3 regions of the Shewanella sp. MEBiC00475 genome follow, and region 2 is predicted to be linked to each of the others. Evidence: predicted binding sites of a transcription regulator. Region 2 holds the regulator's gene; each other region holds the start of a gene.
What was found. Region 2 encodes LexA, which represses DNA repair genes until DNA is damaged. Its sites were predicted from a motif close to TACTGTATNNNNATACAGTA; they were not measured.
Positions count from the first base shown of each region.

Region 1: a site for LexA is predicted at 2,391-2,410, ahead of recN (DNA repair protein RecN). Genes of this name have one in related genera too.
Region 3: a site for LexA is predicted at 2,849-2,868, ahead of FCN25_RS19875 (LexA family transcriptional regulator). Genes of this name have one in related genera too.

Region 1 covers NZ_CP039928.1:3,497,227-3,502,783, forward strand. The annotation lists gene FCN25_RS15620 (hypothetical protein) at 1-634, opposite strand, end outside; gene recN (DNA repair protein RecN) at 702-2,360, opposite strand; gene FCN25_RS15630 (AEC family transporter) at 2,489-3,457, opposite strand; gene FCN25_RS15635 (DUF3319 domain-containing protein) at 3,545-3,745, opposite strand; gene FCN25_RS15640 (YjaG family protein) at 3,817-4,413, opposite strand; gene barA (two-component sensor histidine kinase BarA) at 4,403-5,557, opposite strand, start outside.
Region 2 covers NZ_CP039928.1:1,882,526-1,888,082, forward strand. The annotation lists gene mtr (tryptophan permease) at 1-282, opposite strand, end outside; gene plsB (glycerol-3-phosphate 1-O-acyltransferase PlsB) at 285-2,705, opposite strand; gene lexA (transcriptional repressor LexA) at 2,969-3,583, shown strand; gene FCN25_RS08310 (cell division inhibitor SulA) at 3,580-4,086, shown strand; gene coxB (cytochrome c oxidase subunit II) at 4,480-5,557, shown strand, end outside.
Region 3 covers NZ_CP039928.1:4,486,859-4,492,415, forward strand. The annotation lists gene FCN25_RS19860 (MlaD family protein) at 1-662, opposite strand, end outside; gene FCN25_RS19865 (ABC transporter ATP-binding protein) at 659-1,423, opposite strand; gene FCN25_RS19870 (ABC transporter permease) at 1,426-2,538, opposite strand; gene FCN25_RS19875 (LexA family transcriptional regulator) at 2,909-3,322, shown strand; gene FCN25_RS19880 (Y-family DNA polymerase) at 3,329-4,585, shown strand; gene FCN25_RS19885 (DUF134 domain-containing protein) at 4,767-5,060, shown strand; gene FCN25_RS19890 (NifB/NifX family molybdenum-iron cluster-binding protein) at 5,057-5,557, shown strand, end outside.

The sequences.
Region 1 (5,557 bases), 1.6 Mb from region 2:
CAATCATATGAACCAGTAACGATCCCGATGAGTGATATACATTATTCCAAAAATGCGTTTCTTTGTTTAGGAATGCTATTGCAGCATCAACCCCTATTTTGCTGGCAATAGATCCCGAGCGATTCATCGTTTCAAGTAAACTTAGCTCTCTTAACTGAAACAGTTGAGACCAGAGAATTTGATCTTGAGGGATTAAAGACTGATCATTTTCTTGCCAATCAGGCATAGCGACTAATATATTGTATTTATCAATATTGGCTTGATGGGCATTAATAGCACGGTTAATTGTTACACTATTACGATTAAAAAACTCATTGCAAGTTTCCCAATCTGCTAAGTGGCAAGCTTCTTTAAAGTCGCGAATTAATTTAGTTTGTTGAGTACTAAAGCTGAGCGATGTTTCTTGTGGATTCGATTTAGCACCCTCGATAGTGCTCAGCATCTTCATAGCATACTCAACCCCGTTTTCACTCGATGCAACAGGTTGCTGCTTTAGCCAGCTTTCAACTAATAACGTATTAGGAGACTTTGTTCTGTCGGAAGCGTTGATTGCCACTAAGCAGACAACGGCAAATACTAATAAGCTGCTTATTAATCCAACCAGCACACCAATCATTTTTAACAACATCATCATTCTTTATCCGCAAAATCCATTTAACACAATGGTAACATGCATCTTGATTTTTGATAAGTCATGACCTTTATTGTAATAACTCTCGGGCGTTAGCTAAGGTGTTTTCAGTAATCACGTCTCCACCTAGTAAGCGTGCCAATTCATTAACCCGTTGATCTTTATCTAATGCCTGCATCGTAGTTTCTGTGGCACCCGCTTTATTGAATTTGTTTACAAACATATGTTGATGACCTTTACCCGCAACTTGGGGTAAATGAGTGACACACAACACTTGAGTAGACTCTCCGAGGCTGCGCAACATGCGTCCAACCACAGAAGCCGTTGGACCTGAAATACCGACATCAACCTCATCGAATATTAATGTCGGTGTTGCCACTTTTTTAGCTGTGATCACTTGAATCCCTAATCCAATACGCGATAACTCACCGCCAGAGGCAACTTTAGAAATCGGTTGTAATGGTTGCCCAGGGTTTGTGGTCACCATAAATTCAATGCTATCGCAGCCATTAACTGAAATGTTGTCCGGATTATGATTAATTTGAATAGTAAATTTACCCTTAGGCATATTGAGCTCATGGATAGACTGGGTAACTAGCTTGTCTAATTCTTTAGCATAACGGCTACGACTTTGACTAAGTTTTTGCGCATTGGTTAAATAGGCGTTTCTAGTGTCTTCAAGTTGCTGTCTTATACCATCTAATTTAGTCTCGTCGTCAGCAAGTTCTGCCAATTCACTCATCAAGGCTTGATGATGTAGTGCCAGCTTATCAGCACTCACATGATGCTTACGTGCCAATTGCATAGCTGTTGAAAGGCGTTTTTCTAAATAGGCAAAATGTTCTGGATCAAGCTCTAAACTGCTTAAATAACTTTCAATTTCACTCGCACTTTCTTGTACTTGAATTAACGCATCGCTGATCATAGTGCTAATAGGCGCAAGGGATTCATCATAGCCTTGAAGCGTATCAGCAATACTGGCCACTTTATTGAGTAGAGATTCTATATTGCCTTCATCACTTTCTGTCAATAAATGTAAACCCGCTTGGCAGCGTTCAATTAAATCTGTGCCATTGGCTAAGCGCTTGTGTTCTTGTTCTATTTCATCAAATTCATCTATGCCTAAATTAAACTCATTAAGTTCTTCTACTTGATATTGCAGTAACTGTTGACGCGAAATACGTTCATGCTGAGCTTGTTCAAGCTGTTTTAGCTCGTTTTCCACTTGTTTGCAGCGTTGATAGCTGGCACTAACGCTATCTATCAGTAGCTTGTGGTTGGCATAACTGTCGAGTAAAGCTAACTGATGGTCATTTTTAAGCATGGCATGATGAGCATGTTGGCCATGAATACCAATGAGGAGCTGACCTACTGATTTTAATTGGGTTACAGGGACTGGATTACCATTGATATAGGCTCTCGAGCGACCGTCATTATTGATAGTCCTACGCAATATACATTCATCTTCAGCATCGAGATCGTTGTCTTCTAGCCAGCGTTTGGCTAAAGGGACATCATGGAGGGTAAACCTTGCACTAATTTCTGTTTTAGTTGCACCCGGTCTGATGGTGTTTGCGTCACTGCGGTTTCCTAAGCACAATCCTAGGGCATCGATAGCAATCGATTTACCTGCACCCGTTTCTCCGGTGATGCTTGTCATACCGGCTTTAAAGTCGAGTTCTAAAAAACGCACGATAGCAAAATTATTGATGCTGAGTTGGCAAAGCATAGTGAATCCTTGTCAATGAAACGTTCAAACCACTGTATTGATAAACAGTATATACTGATTTTATATACAGTAAAGTAGTTGGTGTGAAATTATCGCTGACTATTTTATCGCCTGCTAGCGGTTAATGATTAACCAGTGGATTTTAATAGTATTTCTATTATAGGCAAACTAATAAAGGTCACTAATGTGCCATATAAAATCCCTTGGGCACTTCCATTAGCATTAATTTGGTAGCGATCTGCCAGTAGATACACACTTGCTGCCGTGGGTAATGCTGCTAAAAGCACTCCCATTATCAGTAATTCGTGTTCTACGCCAAATAATTTGAGTAATCCAAAGGCAATAAAAGGCTGAATAATTAATTTGAGTAAATTAATTAAACTCAATTCTGTAATCAGGCTAAGACTGAACATCTTTGCAAAAGATTGATGTCGTAAAGCTTTGGCAAGTACCATACCTATAGCAAATAGTGCACAAGGGCTGGAGGTGTTACCCACTTGGTGAAGTACCAAAGCCAGACTTTCAGGTAAGGTGATATGCAATGCTGATAAGGTGATACCAATGAGGCTGCCTAGCACAATCGGATTTTTATACAGTGCATTACCCATGATGACGATAGCGTGGTCGGTTGATTGTTTATTTCGGCTGGCAAGTTCAATAGACACTAACGCAAAAGCAAACATGAACACCGACAGTAAGCTGGCAATTGAAGCCGCAACTAATGCCATTTTGTGTCCTGGGAATAACAAGCTCAGCAATGGAATACCAATAAAGGCGGTATTGCCAAATGTGGCGTTTAAGGCTCGCATGGCGGCAACAGCTTGCTGCTTTGGAGCACACCAAAGTGATACAACAATCACTATGGCGTAAGTGATGACCATCGCGAGACTAAATGCGCCAATAAAGCCCCATTGAATAATATCTTCAATACGAGTTTCGGCTAAAACAATCAGTAAAATTGCCGGGAAGGCAATGTAATAGACAAATTGATTGAGGATCAGATCGGTATCTGGTGGCAACAGTCTCAATTTTTGAACAATACTGCCAAGCAGCATAATTATAAAAACAGCGATTAGCGGGGTAAGAATACTGGACATCCCTCGCAATTCCTTAACAAAATGGTAATAAGGTCACTGTACTGCTTTTTGGTAGGCGGATGCAATTAGGTTAAAGTTAAACGGTGATTATTTTTTTGATTTATTGTTTAAACTGGCCTTTGATACTTTAGGCGGAGGTAATATGCCTAGCTCAGTAAAAAAGTGTACTTGTCTTCTTAGTTCAAATAACGAACCAACTCGTACTTGATTGCCAATAACTAGCGTCCAGTCATCAGTCTTACCATTAGCATTGCTGAAGGTGAAACCTTGATAAAAAATTCTTCTCATGGACGGCACTCAATAAAAAGCCTGAATAAGTTCAGGCTAAACAATGTTTATTGCAAGGCTTAGACTGTGTATTACAGACTAATACCGATATTAGACACACCAGCTTCAATAATATCTTTACGTAAACCTTTAACTAATTCACTATTTATTTCCGGATTTGCTTCGATAATATCGAGTAACATGGCTTGTAATTGTTTTTCTTCTTCCATTACTGGATGTGAAAATACAAACTCATCGAGCGCTTCATCCATTAAGGATTCATCACTAATGGCTTCAATATAATTGGCCACAGTACTCGATGATAACTTGCTGATATTCGTTATATCTTCTTCAATCTTACCGTCTATCGCTCCCATAAGGCTGGCAATCGCGACAGCAGCATCCATTGCTGGATAAGCTCCATAGGCTTCAAATTCGCTCGGCTCAGGAGTGTTTTCATCGAGGCGCTGCAAATGCACATCGATATTGAATTTAAGTTTTTTGTCATACTGGCTTTGCCATAACAAATCTAATGCTGTACTTAATACTTGAGGTTGGCCGAATTCACACACTTCAGAAAAAAGTTGGTAGTTCGGGAGCATACGTTGACATAGCGCTAGGGCAAAAAGCTGCTTTTGCGGTAACGATAATGCTTTAAGGCGTTTAAAAAAACCGGATTTACTGGTCATTTGGAGTATCCACTGATAGCTGATTTATCACTTGATTTGCTGCTAATTCTACCTTAGTTAACTCATCAAGTAACTCTAGTATTTCAGGTTCTAAGTCATTAAGGTCAATTTTATGTTTTAATCCAGACTCTATATCTCGACACAGTTTTTGTGTTGTTGGTACGCCGCAATAACATGTTGCCCCATGCAATTTATGTACGACTTGAAGTAGTAGGTCTGCATCTCTTGTCAGTAATGCTTTTTCGATAGCTTTTGTTGTTTCTGGTAATGAGTTCACCAGCATCTTTAGCATATCCAACGCTAAATCGGTTTTCTGATTGACTTGTGTTAAACATAAATCCCAATTCAATATTTGGGTATCAAAATGGGTGAGTTGTGGCTTATTCATCCATCGACTGATAACACTTTTTAAGGACAATTCGTCAATGGGTTTTGCTAAGAAACCATCCATTCCGCTGGATAAAATATTATCGCGCTCTTCAGCAATAGCATGCGCAGTTACAGCGATAATTGGAGTATTACGGTTGAGTGATTCAGAGCGTATTTGTCGCGTTGCCGTTATACCGTCGATTCCAGGCATTTGAATATCCATGAAGATTAAGTCAAATGCGCGTTTCTTTGCCTGCGTTATTGCATCCGCACCATTATTTACGGTAACCACATCAACCACTAATTCTTTTAGTAAAGTATCAATTAATTTTAGGTTGGCGATATTGTCGTCAACAGCTAATACTGATGCATTTTGGCGAGGTGTGACATCTTGACTTATTTGTTCTGGTAAACTCACAAAAGTAGAAGGCACTGGTGGATATATTAAATGATGCGCTAGGGTTAAATCGCTTACAGGGGTGCTGAGCAACACATCTGCATTGACTTTTAACACATTGATAATCATGTTTTGATCTAAACAGTCGTGCAATAAAATGAGACAGTCGGTATGTTGTCTGGCTCGTTGTAATAAATGAATAAAAGACGCTGTGTCAGCAAAACCATGGCAACTCATGATGATGTAATCAAATTTGCTGTTTTTAGTGTGTAAAACAGAGGTAAGGTTTTCTGGGTTGGCAACATTAGTGATAATTAATTGCCATGACACTAAACGGCGATTTAAAGTATCGCGAGTTAATTCCCGTGGTTCATATAA
Region 2 (5,557 bases):
AACCACTCGCCAAAACTGCCCTAGAGTCACTCTAGTTAAGGTGTCAAAACTGTCGCCCGGTTCAAAATGCAGATTGGCTTCTAGTAACAGCAATCCCGACATCAACATGCAAAACCATACGCCTAGTAACATCGCTATTGAATAACCAAACCACATCCCGGCTCCAACTACGGGTAACGAAAACATTCCTGCACCAACCGTTGTTCCGGCAATAATCATCGCCCCGCCCAGTACAGATTTACCGCCGACACGATGCTTAGCTCCATTCATATGGTTAGCCATTATTATCCGTGCTCCGTTTGCACACTATCAACAATGGTTTGCCTTACTGAAGATCCTAGTAATTTATTAACATTATCTCTTATTCTGATTACTTCAGAACGATGTTCGTCACTGCTTAAATAACCCAATTCCTTCAGTTTCACACTCAAGGTGTTATACAGCTTTTTATCATAAAACTCTGGAGCAGTAATGCCATGTAATGCGCCTAATCTCTTGGCTAATAAATGACTATCGGTTTCAAGTTCTGAACGTTCCAGATCAGGCTTGATCGCCAGTAAATTGAAGATAATGGCATATCGCTGCAAGGTTTCATTTATGGTTTCAGCAAGAAGCAACACTTGCGTGATATGACGAGGTGTGATGACAAAATCATCTTCACCACTCAATAAACCTTGTTCAACCATAAATTCTAAAATGCTATCTATATGCGCAGGTACATCATCAATGCCCATAAAGAGCTCGGCTTTAAGTAACGGATATAAATCCATAACAACCGCATGGATGCGTTTACGATCGCATACATCATAGTGAGCCAAACAGCTGGCAATTAATGAAGGAAGCGCCATAAGGTGAATAATGTTATTACGATAGTAACTCATAGTAATAGCAATTTTCTCATCGACCGAAATAATTTCGCCAATAGGATCTTTGCTACTAACAAACTTATCTAACGACAAGCAATGATCAACAATCGATTTACCATTACCTTCTGCTACAGATGTGAAATCGGTATATGGCACGGTGTTAAGTAAGGCTAAATACAAATCAAGCTGACGTTCTAACTGGCCTCTTTCCAACGCATTTTGCTCTGATGCCAATAACACCAAACTGGTCAATGCCACCGAACTGGCGGCGGCTGCACCATTAATATTAGTCATCACGCGGTTAGCTAATGAATTAACCGATGGCGTAAACCACGACGGTTTTTGATCGGGATCTTTTGCAAGCTCAGCACGCCATTCCGGTGCCTGCTGATTTAAGAAGTGCTGTAGATTAATGGGTTCACCAAAATTGACATAACCTCGGCCAAAATTACCTAATCGACTAATTGCCCCAAATACCTGCCACACAGATTCTTTTTTCTTTTTCTTACCACTTAATTCTTTATGATAAGTAGCCACTTCCATAACATGGTCATACCCTAAATACACAGGTACTAAAGTCACTGGACGCTCTATCCCACGTAACACACTGTTAATAGTCATGGCCAACATACCCGTTTTAGGCGCCAGCAAGCGTCCGGTACGCGAACGACCACCTTCAGTGAAATATTCGACGGAATAACCCTTAGCAAACAACTGATCTAAATATTCACGAAAGACTGCTGTATACAGTTTATTGCCATTAAAACTACGGCGGATAAAGAATGCCCCACCACGACGGAACATCGGTCCTGCAGGCCAGAAATTAAGGTTAATACCCGCGGCAATATGTGGAGGAACCATGCCCTGGTAATACAAAATATACGACAGTAATAAGTAATCCATATGACTGCGATGACAAGGCACATAAACAATCTCATGGCCATCATGATGTAACTGTCTTACCTGTTCGGCACCTTTAATATTAATGCCACTGTATAATTTATTCCATAACCAAGTCAGAAAGCGTTCAGCTATGCGCACTAAGCTATCGGAATAATGAGCAGCAATTTCGTCAAGATATTCAATAGCAGTTTCGCGAGCTTTCTCCACCGAGACTTTTTTGCTTGTCGATTCTTCTTCTATCGCCTTCTTGATAGACTCAGATTTTAGTAAAGAAGCAAACAATACGTTTCGATTAGGTAACTGTGGCCCTGTCATTACCTTGCGTTGGCGGCGAAAATGCACTCGTGCAACACGGGTTAACTTGTGAGCAATTCTTTTATCTGTACCGTGTTCATCGGCCATATAACGAAGCGATAATGCATTAGAGAACTGGACAAAATTATGTCGTCCTAAAAATAAAATCATTAACCATTTACGTAGCCATGTTGGATTTTCTCTTTCAAATACAGCCGCTTTCATGCTGTCATCTTCTTTCCCTGGGGTACGTCCCCAATAAAGACAAACAGGAACCAACTGAATATCTAATTCAGAGTTCTCACGATGAAGAGATAATAGACTGGTAAAATAATTAATGAATTTTTCACCACTTTCGCGTTTACCAAATAATGGTTTGCGCCCCTCTAAACAAACAACTCGAGGCACTTGCAAGCCATCAAGCTTTAATGGTTCATAAGGACTAGGCATACCAAAGCCCTCTGTGATTTCGCTCAAGGCGGCAATATCACTAATAGATTCCGTTTTCATCAAATAAACTAAAGGTTTAGTCGGATCTATATTGAGGTCATCAAAAGGATCATGTGGTACAACAATCGTTTGCACCATCCATTTTTGAATCCACTTTAATGTTCGTAAAAATATTGAATCAGGTTTTGACATGGTTATTTTCGCAACATAAGCCACTATAATATTGTTGCATAGGATACCAGAAACAACCCCGCTTACACTATCTGGCTTATTTATCTTTACATTTTGGATTTCTTTAGAAGTCACACCCCAAAGTTAAAATATAAAATAACGTTTTATAACAGTAAGTTAAATCAATTTGTACAAACAAATAACAAAAAACAGTTGGTTAATACTTGCGCGAACAGAATCACTGTATATAATGACAGTCACTGTATAAAAAGACAGGAATTGTCATGAGACCGTTAACGCCGCGCCAAGCTGAAATATTAGACTTAATTAAAAACAATATCGCCGAAACAGGTATGCCACCCACTCGAGCTGAAATTGCGAATCGTCTTGGCTTTAAAAGTGCTAATGCCGCCGAAGAGCATTTAAAAGCATTAGCCAAAAAAGGCTTTATCGAGATCATTCCTGGTACCTCTAGAGGTATACGATTACCTCATGAAGAACAGATTGAAACCGGTCTACCACTCATTGGGCAAGTTGCTGCTGGGGAGCCTATTTTGGCCCAAGAACATGTGGAAAACTATTATCAAGTTGACCCCAATATGTTTAAACCTGCTGCGGATTTTTTATTGCGGGTTCGTGGTGACAGCATGAAAAATATCGGCATTTTAGAAGGCGACCTCCTCGCGGTACATAAAATGCAGCAAGCACGTAATGGCCAAGTTGTGGTGGCACGAATAGACGATGACGTCACCGTAAAACGATTTGAACAAAAAGGTAACGTCATTTATCTGCATGCAGAAAATGAAGATTACAACCCGATAAAAGTAGATTTAAGTTGCCAAAGCCTAACCATCGAAGGGCTTGCCGTTGGTGTTATCCGTAATGGAGATTGGTTATGAACAAACTAATGGGCATCGCCCCACGCCACCCTGGCTTATGGGTAGATTTATCAGACACAGAACTTCAGGGCAACCAAACCATTCAAACATTGCAAACGGTTACCCAAGGTGAAGCAGAGCTGAGTCAATTGTGTAGTCAACTAGCAACGTTAAGCCAACAAGGCCGCTGGATTGTACTCATTAGCCCACCTCACATTGGTTATAAACATATGCTGGCAAGTGCCGGAGTGAGAATGGATCGCATTTTACTGGTTCACACCAAAGATGAAGTCGAGACATTATGGGCCATGGAAAAAGCACTCACTAGTGGTACATCTAGTGCAGTAGTAACTTGGACAAGCTCACTTGATGCTCGCGATAGTCGCCGTTTGGAAATAGTAGCCAAAAGCGCACGTGCATTAGGGATCGTAATTGAAGATGTGAATACTCACTTACCTCACAAACATCAACTTGTTAGCCCGACCTTAGCAAATGGAACAAGTAATTTTTGCTCGTTTCACTAAGCACGAACCCTTAATAACCAAGCCCTGTATTGAATTCAGGGCTTTTTTTTCACCTTTTTCAGGCGATTAAGAAAAAAAGTGATCTTGATCAATCCTTAATCTACAAGTAATGTACTTAACAAGGATGAAACAATTTTTTATCTTTAATTTGACGTAAATGGCAGATTTAATAGTCATCGATGGGAAAACGTCAACACAAATTGATAAGTTCAGTCGTAGGTACAAGCGTGGTGCACAGCTAACAATAAAACCGTAGACCGTCTGTTTACAACCACCAAGGTACTTTGAGGTCATCAAACTTTTTTCGGGAACCGAAGAGTTTGCATAGAGCAGAGAATTACTGTGTGACTTTTCTTTGTAATTGCAATTTGCAATTAACAGAGGAGCAGTCTTGTGAAGCAATGGTTGTATTGTTTACTGGTTGTGTGTGTAGCACTTCCGCTTGGGGCAACAGCAATGCCCCTCAACATGACTCAAGGCGTGACAGATATCAGTGGTCAGGTTTATCACCTCCACATGACGATTCTTTATATCTGTTGTGCCATTGGGTTAGTGGTGTTTGGGATCATGATCTATTCAATGATTTACCACCGCAAATCAAAAGGCGCAGTCGCGGCCAATTTTCATGAAAGTACCAAAGTGGAAATTGCTTGGACCGTCATTCCTTTTATCATCTTAATCGCCATGGCTATTCCAGCCACCAAAACCTTAATTGCTATGGAAGATCCCAGCGATGCTGATCTCACCATTAAAATTACCGGGTCGCAGTGGAAATGGCATTACAGCTATTTTGATAAAGACATCGAATTTTACAGCTCATTATCTACCCCCAGAGAACAAATTGACGGTAGTGAGGCTAAAGGAGAACATTACCTCCTTGAAGTTGATAAACCACTAGTACTCCCCATTAACCAAAAAGTACGTTTTTTGATGACTTCTGATGATGTTATCCACTCATGGTGGGTGCCCGCTTTTGCCGTTAAAAAAGATGCTAATCCAGGCTTTATTAATGAAACTTGGACTCGTATTGATAAGCCCGGTATTTATCGCGGCCAATGTGCCGAATTATGCGGTAAAGACCATGGCTTTATGCCGATTGTAGTGCAAGCATTGTCGGAGGACGATTTTGATAATTGGTTAGTTGAACAAAAACAACTAGCAAGCAATGCCGCTGCTGCGGCGGCGGCATCAATGACCCAAACCCTGTCACTCGGAGATCTAACCTCACAAGGTGAACAAATCTATATTGCTAGGTGTGCTGCTTGTCACCAACCTAATGGTGCGGGTCTTCCTGGTGTATTCCCATCATTAATTGGCAGCCCTATCATAAAAGGCCCTGTTGAAGGCCATCTAAATATCGTCATAAACGGTAAACCAGGTACCGCAATGCAGGCCTTTGCAAAACAACTTAGCGCCCAAGAAATTGCAGCAGTGATTACCTTTGAACGTAATGCTTGGGGCAATAATAGCG
Region 3 (5,557 bases), 2.1 Mb from region 2:
TGAGTGCTATCAATGTTAACAGCGGTTTTTTTTACAGCATTTGCGGCACTGTCGAAGTCATCCAGTGCTTGCTGTATTTTGCCACTGGCGGCAATCTCACTGAGTTGCATAGCCAAGTTATTGACATTGGTCACTAAACTTTTTAAGTTTAATGATTGTAGATCTTTTGACAATGATTCGAAATCATTGGCTATGGTAGGTAACTCTAGTAATGAGTCTTTTTTGCCATGAAATATAGGCGTGCTACCAGGGTAAAAATCCAGTTCAACATAGAGTTGCCCGGTTAATAAACTAAGATAATTCAACTGAGCACGTAAACCGTTTCCAATAGCGTGAGAGAAAAACTCTTCCCCAACTTGTGTGCCTTTAAGGTTGATGCGTTTTAATAGTAAATCAGCATGAACAGCAGCTGTGACACCTAAGCTACTGTCGTTGGGGAAATTAATACTAATATCACTAATCTCACCTATTATCACGCCTTTTAACTTAACGGGTGCACCTACCTGAAGTCCTTGCACTGAGTTATTGAAATACATGATTACAGGCGCTTTTTCGGCAAATAACCGCCCACCAGAAAAGAACAGCAGAGCAATAAACACTAAGATAATGGCGCCAAAAATAAAGGCACCAATCGCAAGCGGAAGTCGTTGGCTTTTACTCATGATATCTCCGATTTTTCGGTGCGATTGAGAAATTGACGAACCCTAGGCTGATTACTGTGTATCTTTAATTCTCGAGGGTCACCACAATCGAGCATCGTATTGGTTTGATTATCCAGAAACACACAGCGGGTGCCGATCGACAATATACTGGGTAACTCGTGGGACACAATGATCACGGTAGAGTCTAGCGCTTGGCATATTTGCACGATCAATTGATCTAAACGCATTGAACTAATAGGGTCTAAACCTGCAGAGGGTTCATCAAAAAATAACAGTTGAGGGTCTAATGCGAGTGCGCGCGCTAATCCTGCGCGTTTGTGCATACCGCCACTTAACTCGGCAGGGTAAAACTTCTCGAAGCCAGCTAAGCCGACTAATGCCAGCTTATAGGCAACGGCTTCGGCTATTTGTCGCTCAGAAAGGTCGGTATAGAGCTGCAAGGGTAAAGCCACATTTTCGCCAAGTGACATACTCGAAAATAGCGCACCTGTTTGGAAGGTAATGCCCCAATCTTTAAGCATTGCTACCTGCGCGGGTTCATCTGCCTCATAAAAGTTTTTGCCTTGATAGAGTACTTCACCCTTTAGTGGTGTAAGTAATCCCACCATCGATTTCAGCAAGGTTGTTTTGCCACAACCACTGCCACCAATAACAAAAAAAATATCATTTTTGTTAATGTCGAAGTTGAGTTGTTTTTGCACCTCGGTACTGCCATAACCGACGGTAAGATTACGTACACTGATAAAGGCATCATCAACCATGATTAGATCCCTAATTTATCGTATAAAACATTGAGGGCAGCGTCGGAAACCACGAGAAAGACAATGGCCTTAACCACTGCGCTGGTGGTGGCTAAACCAACGGCATTAGAATCTCGACCGCAAAGCAGCCCAGCCTGACAACCCGCAATCGCAATAAGAAAGCCAAAAATTAAACTCTTTATTAAACCGGCTGAAATGTCTACCCAATCAATGGCTACTTGGGTTTGCAAAATGTATTGGGTGTAACTAACCCCCATTCCATTGGCAACAATTGCACCACCAATCATGCCGATTACATCAGAATAAATACACATTAACGGCATGATGAAAACCAATGCCAACAATCGAGGTAAAACCAGAAACTCCATGGTCGAAATTCCCATTACTCGCAATGCATCAATTTCTTCATTAACCTGCATAGTGCCTAATTGTGCCGCATAAGCAGCCCCTGTTCTGCCGGCCATAATAACCCCTGTCATAAGGGCGCCCATTTCCCGCACCATCCCTATAGCCACTAAGTTAGCCACATACACTTGAGCCCCCAATTGGCGCAGCTGTACCGAGCCTAAATAAGCCAAAATCATACCTACAAGCAGACTAATTAAGGTGACAATAGCAAGGCCTTTAGGCCCAGCTTGTTCGATGAAAAATACAATATCACTCCTGCGAGTACTGGCTTTACCTTTTAACCAGTTTCCCAATGCAAGCGTGCTATTGCCAACAAACACTAATCCGTCGTGTACCTGCAAACCTTGCACAATAAGCTGACGACGTAACATCGGCCACAGACCGCCAATGGCACCTTCATTAGTTGGTTGATAAACAGCAACATCGGTAGCAAGTTGCAGTAATTGCTGTAGCCCTTGAGGCGTTTGTTGAGTGTCTAGTGATAGTTTATGTTGTTCACACCAGCGAGATAACTGTAATAGAGCAATAGCGAGACTTGAATCCCAATGGGATAATTCTGTGGTAATTAAGGTGACACTATGGCAATTCGATGGCAGCTCAGCACAAATATCTGCGCCTAGTGGTGCTTGGCCTAGTTGCCAATCACCAGCAAGGTTCAGTAAGCAATTATCATCGTGCATGTCGATATGGAATGTTGCGAGTGTCATGCTAGACCCCCGAGCCAATATGAAATAAGTATACTCGTTTGTTTTATAAACAGGTTAGCTTGGTTTTTAGCTCCTGTTAACAGTGTAGACCAAGCCCGTTGATTATATTTTGACCTTGGACATATTATTTCATCAATAATGAAGCTATCACTTTGATGTATTGATGCTTTGCCGCATTGAAGATGAGTGAGTTATGGCGCGCGGTCGCGTGTAGATGACAATAAAAATGGCGCTAACAATTGAAAATAACTGCTGCTTGTCTCGGTTCAAATCAAATAAGCTTGCACTGACAAAATTTAACGCTAATATACACTGTTTATTTATACAGTATATTTTTATACAATATCTATTTCATATTAGAGGTTGTCATATGCGCGTCATTCCCATTGCAGCCAGTGCCGGCATTACCGGTTTTGAGTCACCTGCAGCCGAGTACCTTCAATTAAGCCTCAGTCTTGATGAGATGTTAGTTCAGCACCCAAGTTCCACTTTTATCGGCTTAGCCGAAGGCGAGTCGATGCAAGGTGTGGGAATATTCGATGGTGACTTATTGATTGTTGATCGCCATGAAACTGCAAAAAGCGGGGATGTGATAGTGGCTAATTTTAATGGTGAGTTTGTGTGTAAAATTATCGACATGCAACGACGAATGTTGGTGTCATCTAATGAGCAACATTTACCCGTAACCATATGCGACTATGATGACTTTAGCATCGAAGGTGTGGTGATCCGCTCAATTCGTTGTCATCGTCAAAGTCCACTGTTTATCAGCAAAAAAGGGTAAATAACAATGTTTGCCTTAGTCGATGCCAATGCATTTTATTGTAGTGCAGAACAGGTTTTTCGCCCTGATTGGCGCGGCAGACCGATTATTGTACTGAGCAATAATGATGGCTGCATTGTCGCGGCTAACCGGCAAGCAAAAGAGGCCGGTATTGAAAAGTTTTTACCCTATTTTCAAGTTAAAGCATTATGTGCTCAACGTAATGTCATCGTGTGTTCGTCTAATTATGAGCTCTATGCCGACTTATCAGCAAAAATGATGGCGATAATAGGCCGTTTTGCGCCAGAGCAGCATGTGTATTCAATTGATGAAAGCTTCCTCTCTTTTAAACATTGTTATCCCGCTATCAAATGTCTGTATACCCAAGGCCAGTTAATCCGACGCGCAGTATGGAAAGAAGCCCGTTTAGCGGTTTGTGTGGGAATGGGGCAAACGTTAACCTTAGCAAAAATTGCCAATCACGCCGCTAAAAAAATACCGGGGTATAAAGGTGTGTGCGTTATCGAAACGGCGCAGCAACGTAATGATATTTTACGCCAACTTGCCGTAAAGGAGGTATGGGGAATTGGCAGACGTATTAGTAAAAAGCTTGAATTGATGAACATTCGCAGCGCACATGATCTCGCTTCCATGCCTCCGAGTCTCGCGAGAAAACAATTTAGTATTGAAATCGAACGCACGGTTCGTGAGCTAAATGGCCAAGTGTGCAAACAATGGGATGAGGCTAGGGCAGATAAGAAACAAATTTTCTCCACTCGTAGCGTGGGTGAACGTATTTGCGATGTTGAATCGCTATTACAAGCATTGAGTAAACATGTTGGCATTGCGGCAACTAAAGCCCGTCAACAAGGCTCACATTGTAAAACTATGTTGTTGTTTGCCAGTAATTCGCCCCATGACGAACGGCCTGTGAGTTATAAAGTTATCGTACATTTTCCATGTCCAACTCATTGCACCATTGAACTCACCAAAGCCATGACAGAAGCCGCTCCTAGATTATTTCGCCAAGGTGTACGCTATTACAAAATTGGTGTGGGCTTGGTTGATTTAGCCAGCGAGAAAAACTTTCAATTTGATTTGTTTAATACCGCTAAAGTCAATTATGCCTTGATGCACACGCTTGACGGCATCAACCAACGATATGGACGCGATACGGTGTTTCTCGCCGCTCAAGGGATACAACAAAAATGGGCCATGCGCCGTGATTTACTCACACCTCAATATTCAACCCAATGGAAATGCTTACCAAGCATTAAATGCTAAGGGCTTTGAGATTAGTATAACTCGTTATTATTGATTGTTTATCAGCCATATTTACAGCCATTTATGGACAAAAAAATCATGTTTACATAAAGAGTGCAATCGATCACAAAATACAAATTATAATTGGCATATGCCACTTATAGGTGTATATATAGCATATGCCAACAAACATGAGTTGATTATGTCAAGACCGAAAATTCAGCGAACAATTTGTGGGGGACCAGCTAAAAGCTGTTTCAAGCCCAATGGTATTCCGATGGACAAACTTGAAAACATTGCAATGGATAGCGATGAGTTTGAAGCATTGCGTTTAGTTGACTTGTTAAAAATGCAACAGCAACAAGCGGCTATTCAAATGGGAGTGTCACGTCAAACGTTAGCTAATGTACTTAAGCTTGCGCGTTTTAAATTAATGGACTGCTTAACCAATGGTAAAGCGTTGTTAATGCAAAATGCACATGAGGAGAAATTATGATTACCGCCATACCAATGAAAGATCAACATATTGCCAACCACTTTAGTCGTGCCGATGAGATGCTATTTATCGATGAGCAAGGCCAAGTAAAAGGGCGCTTTGTGAACCCAGCGTTAACTGAAGGATGTGAGGGTAAGCAACAATTAGTCAGCATGATACTGGCAAATGGAGCGGATCGCGTCATCGTGCGTAACATTGGTCAACAACTGTTATCTAAATTATTAAGCCAACAATTGAGTGTATTTCATGCAAAAAATGGTCGCACAGCAATAGAGTATTTTGCAGGTGCTAATTTAGCAGACTGTGAGCCATTTACCGAGGCAAGTCAGGGGCGTCCATCAATCAATAATATTGCTAAGAAGGCCAATGGTGGTTGTTGTAACCATGAACATGAACATGGACATGAGCATGAACATCATGCGCATGGTGAGGAAGGCTGCCATAATCAATCTGACTCGGGGACACATAAACGTTGCTGCGAGTCTGAATCTGAATTG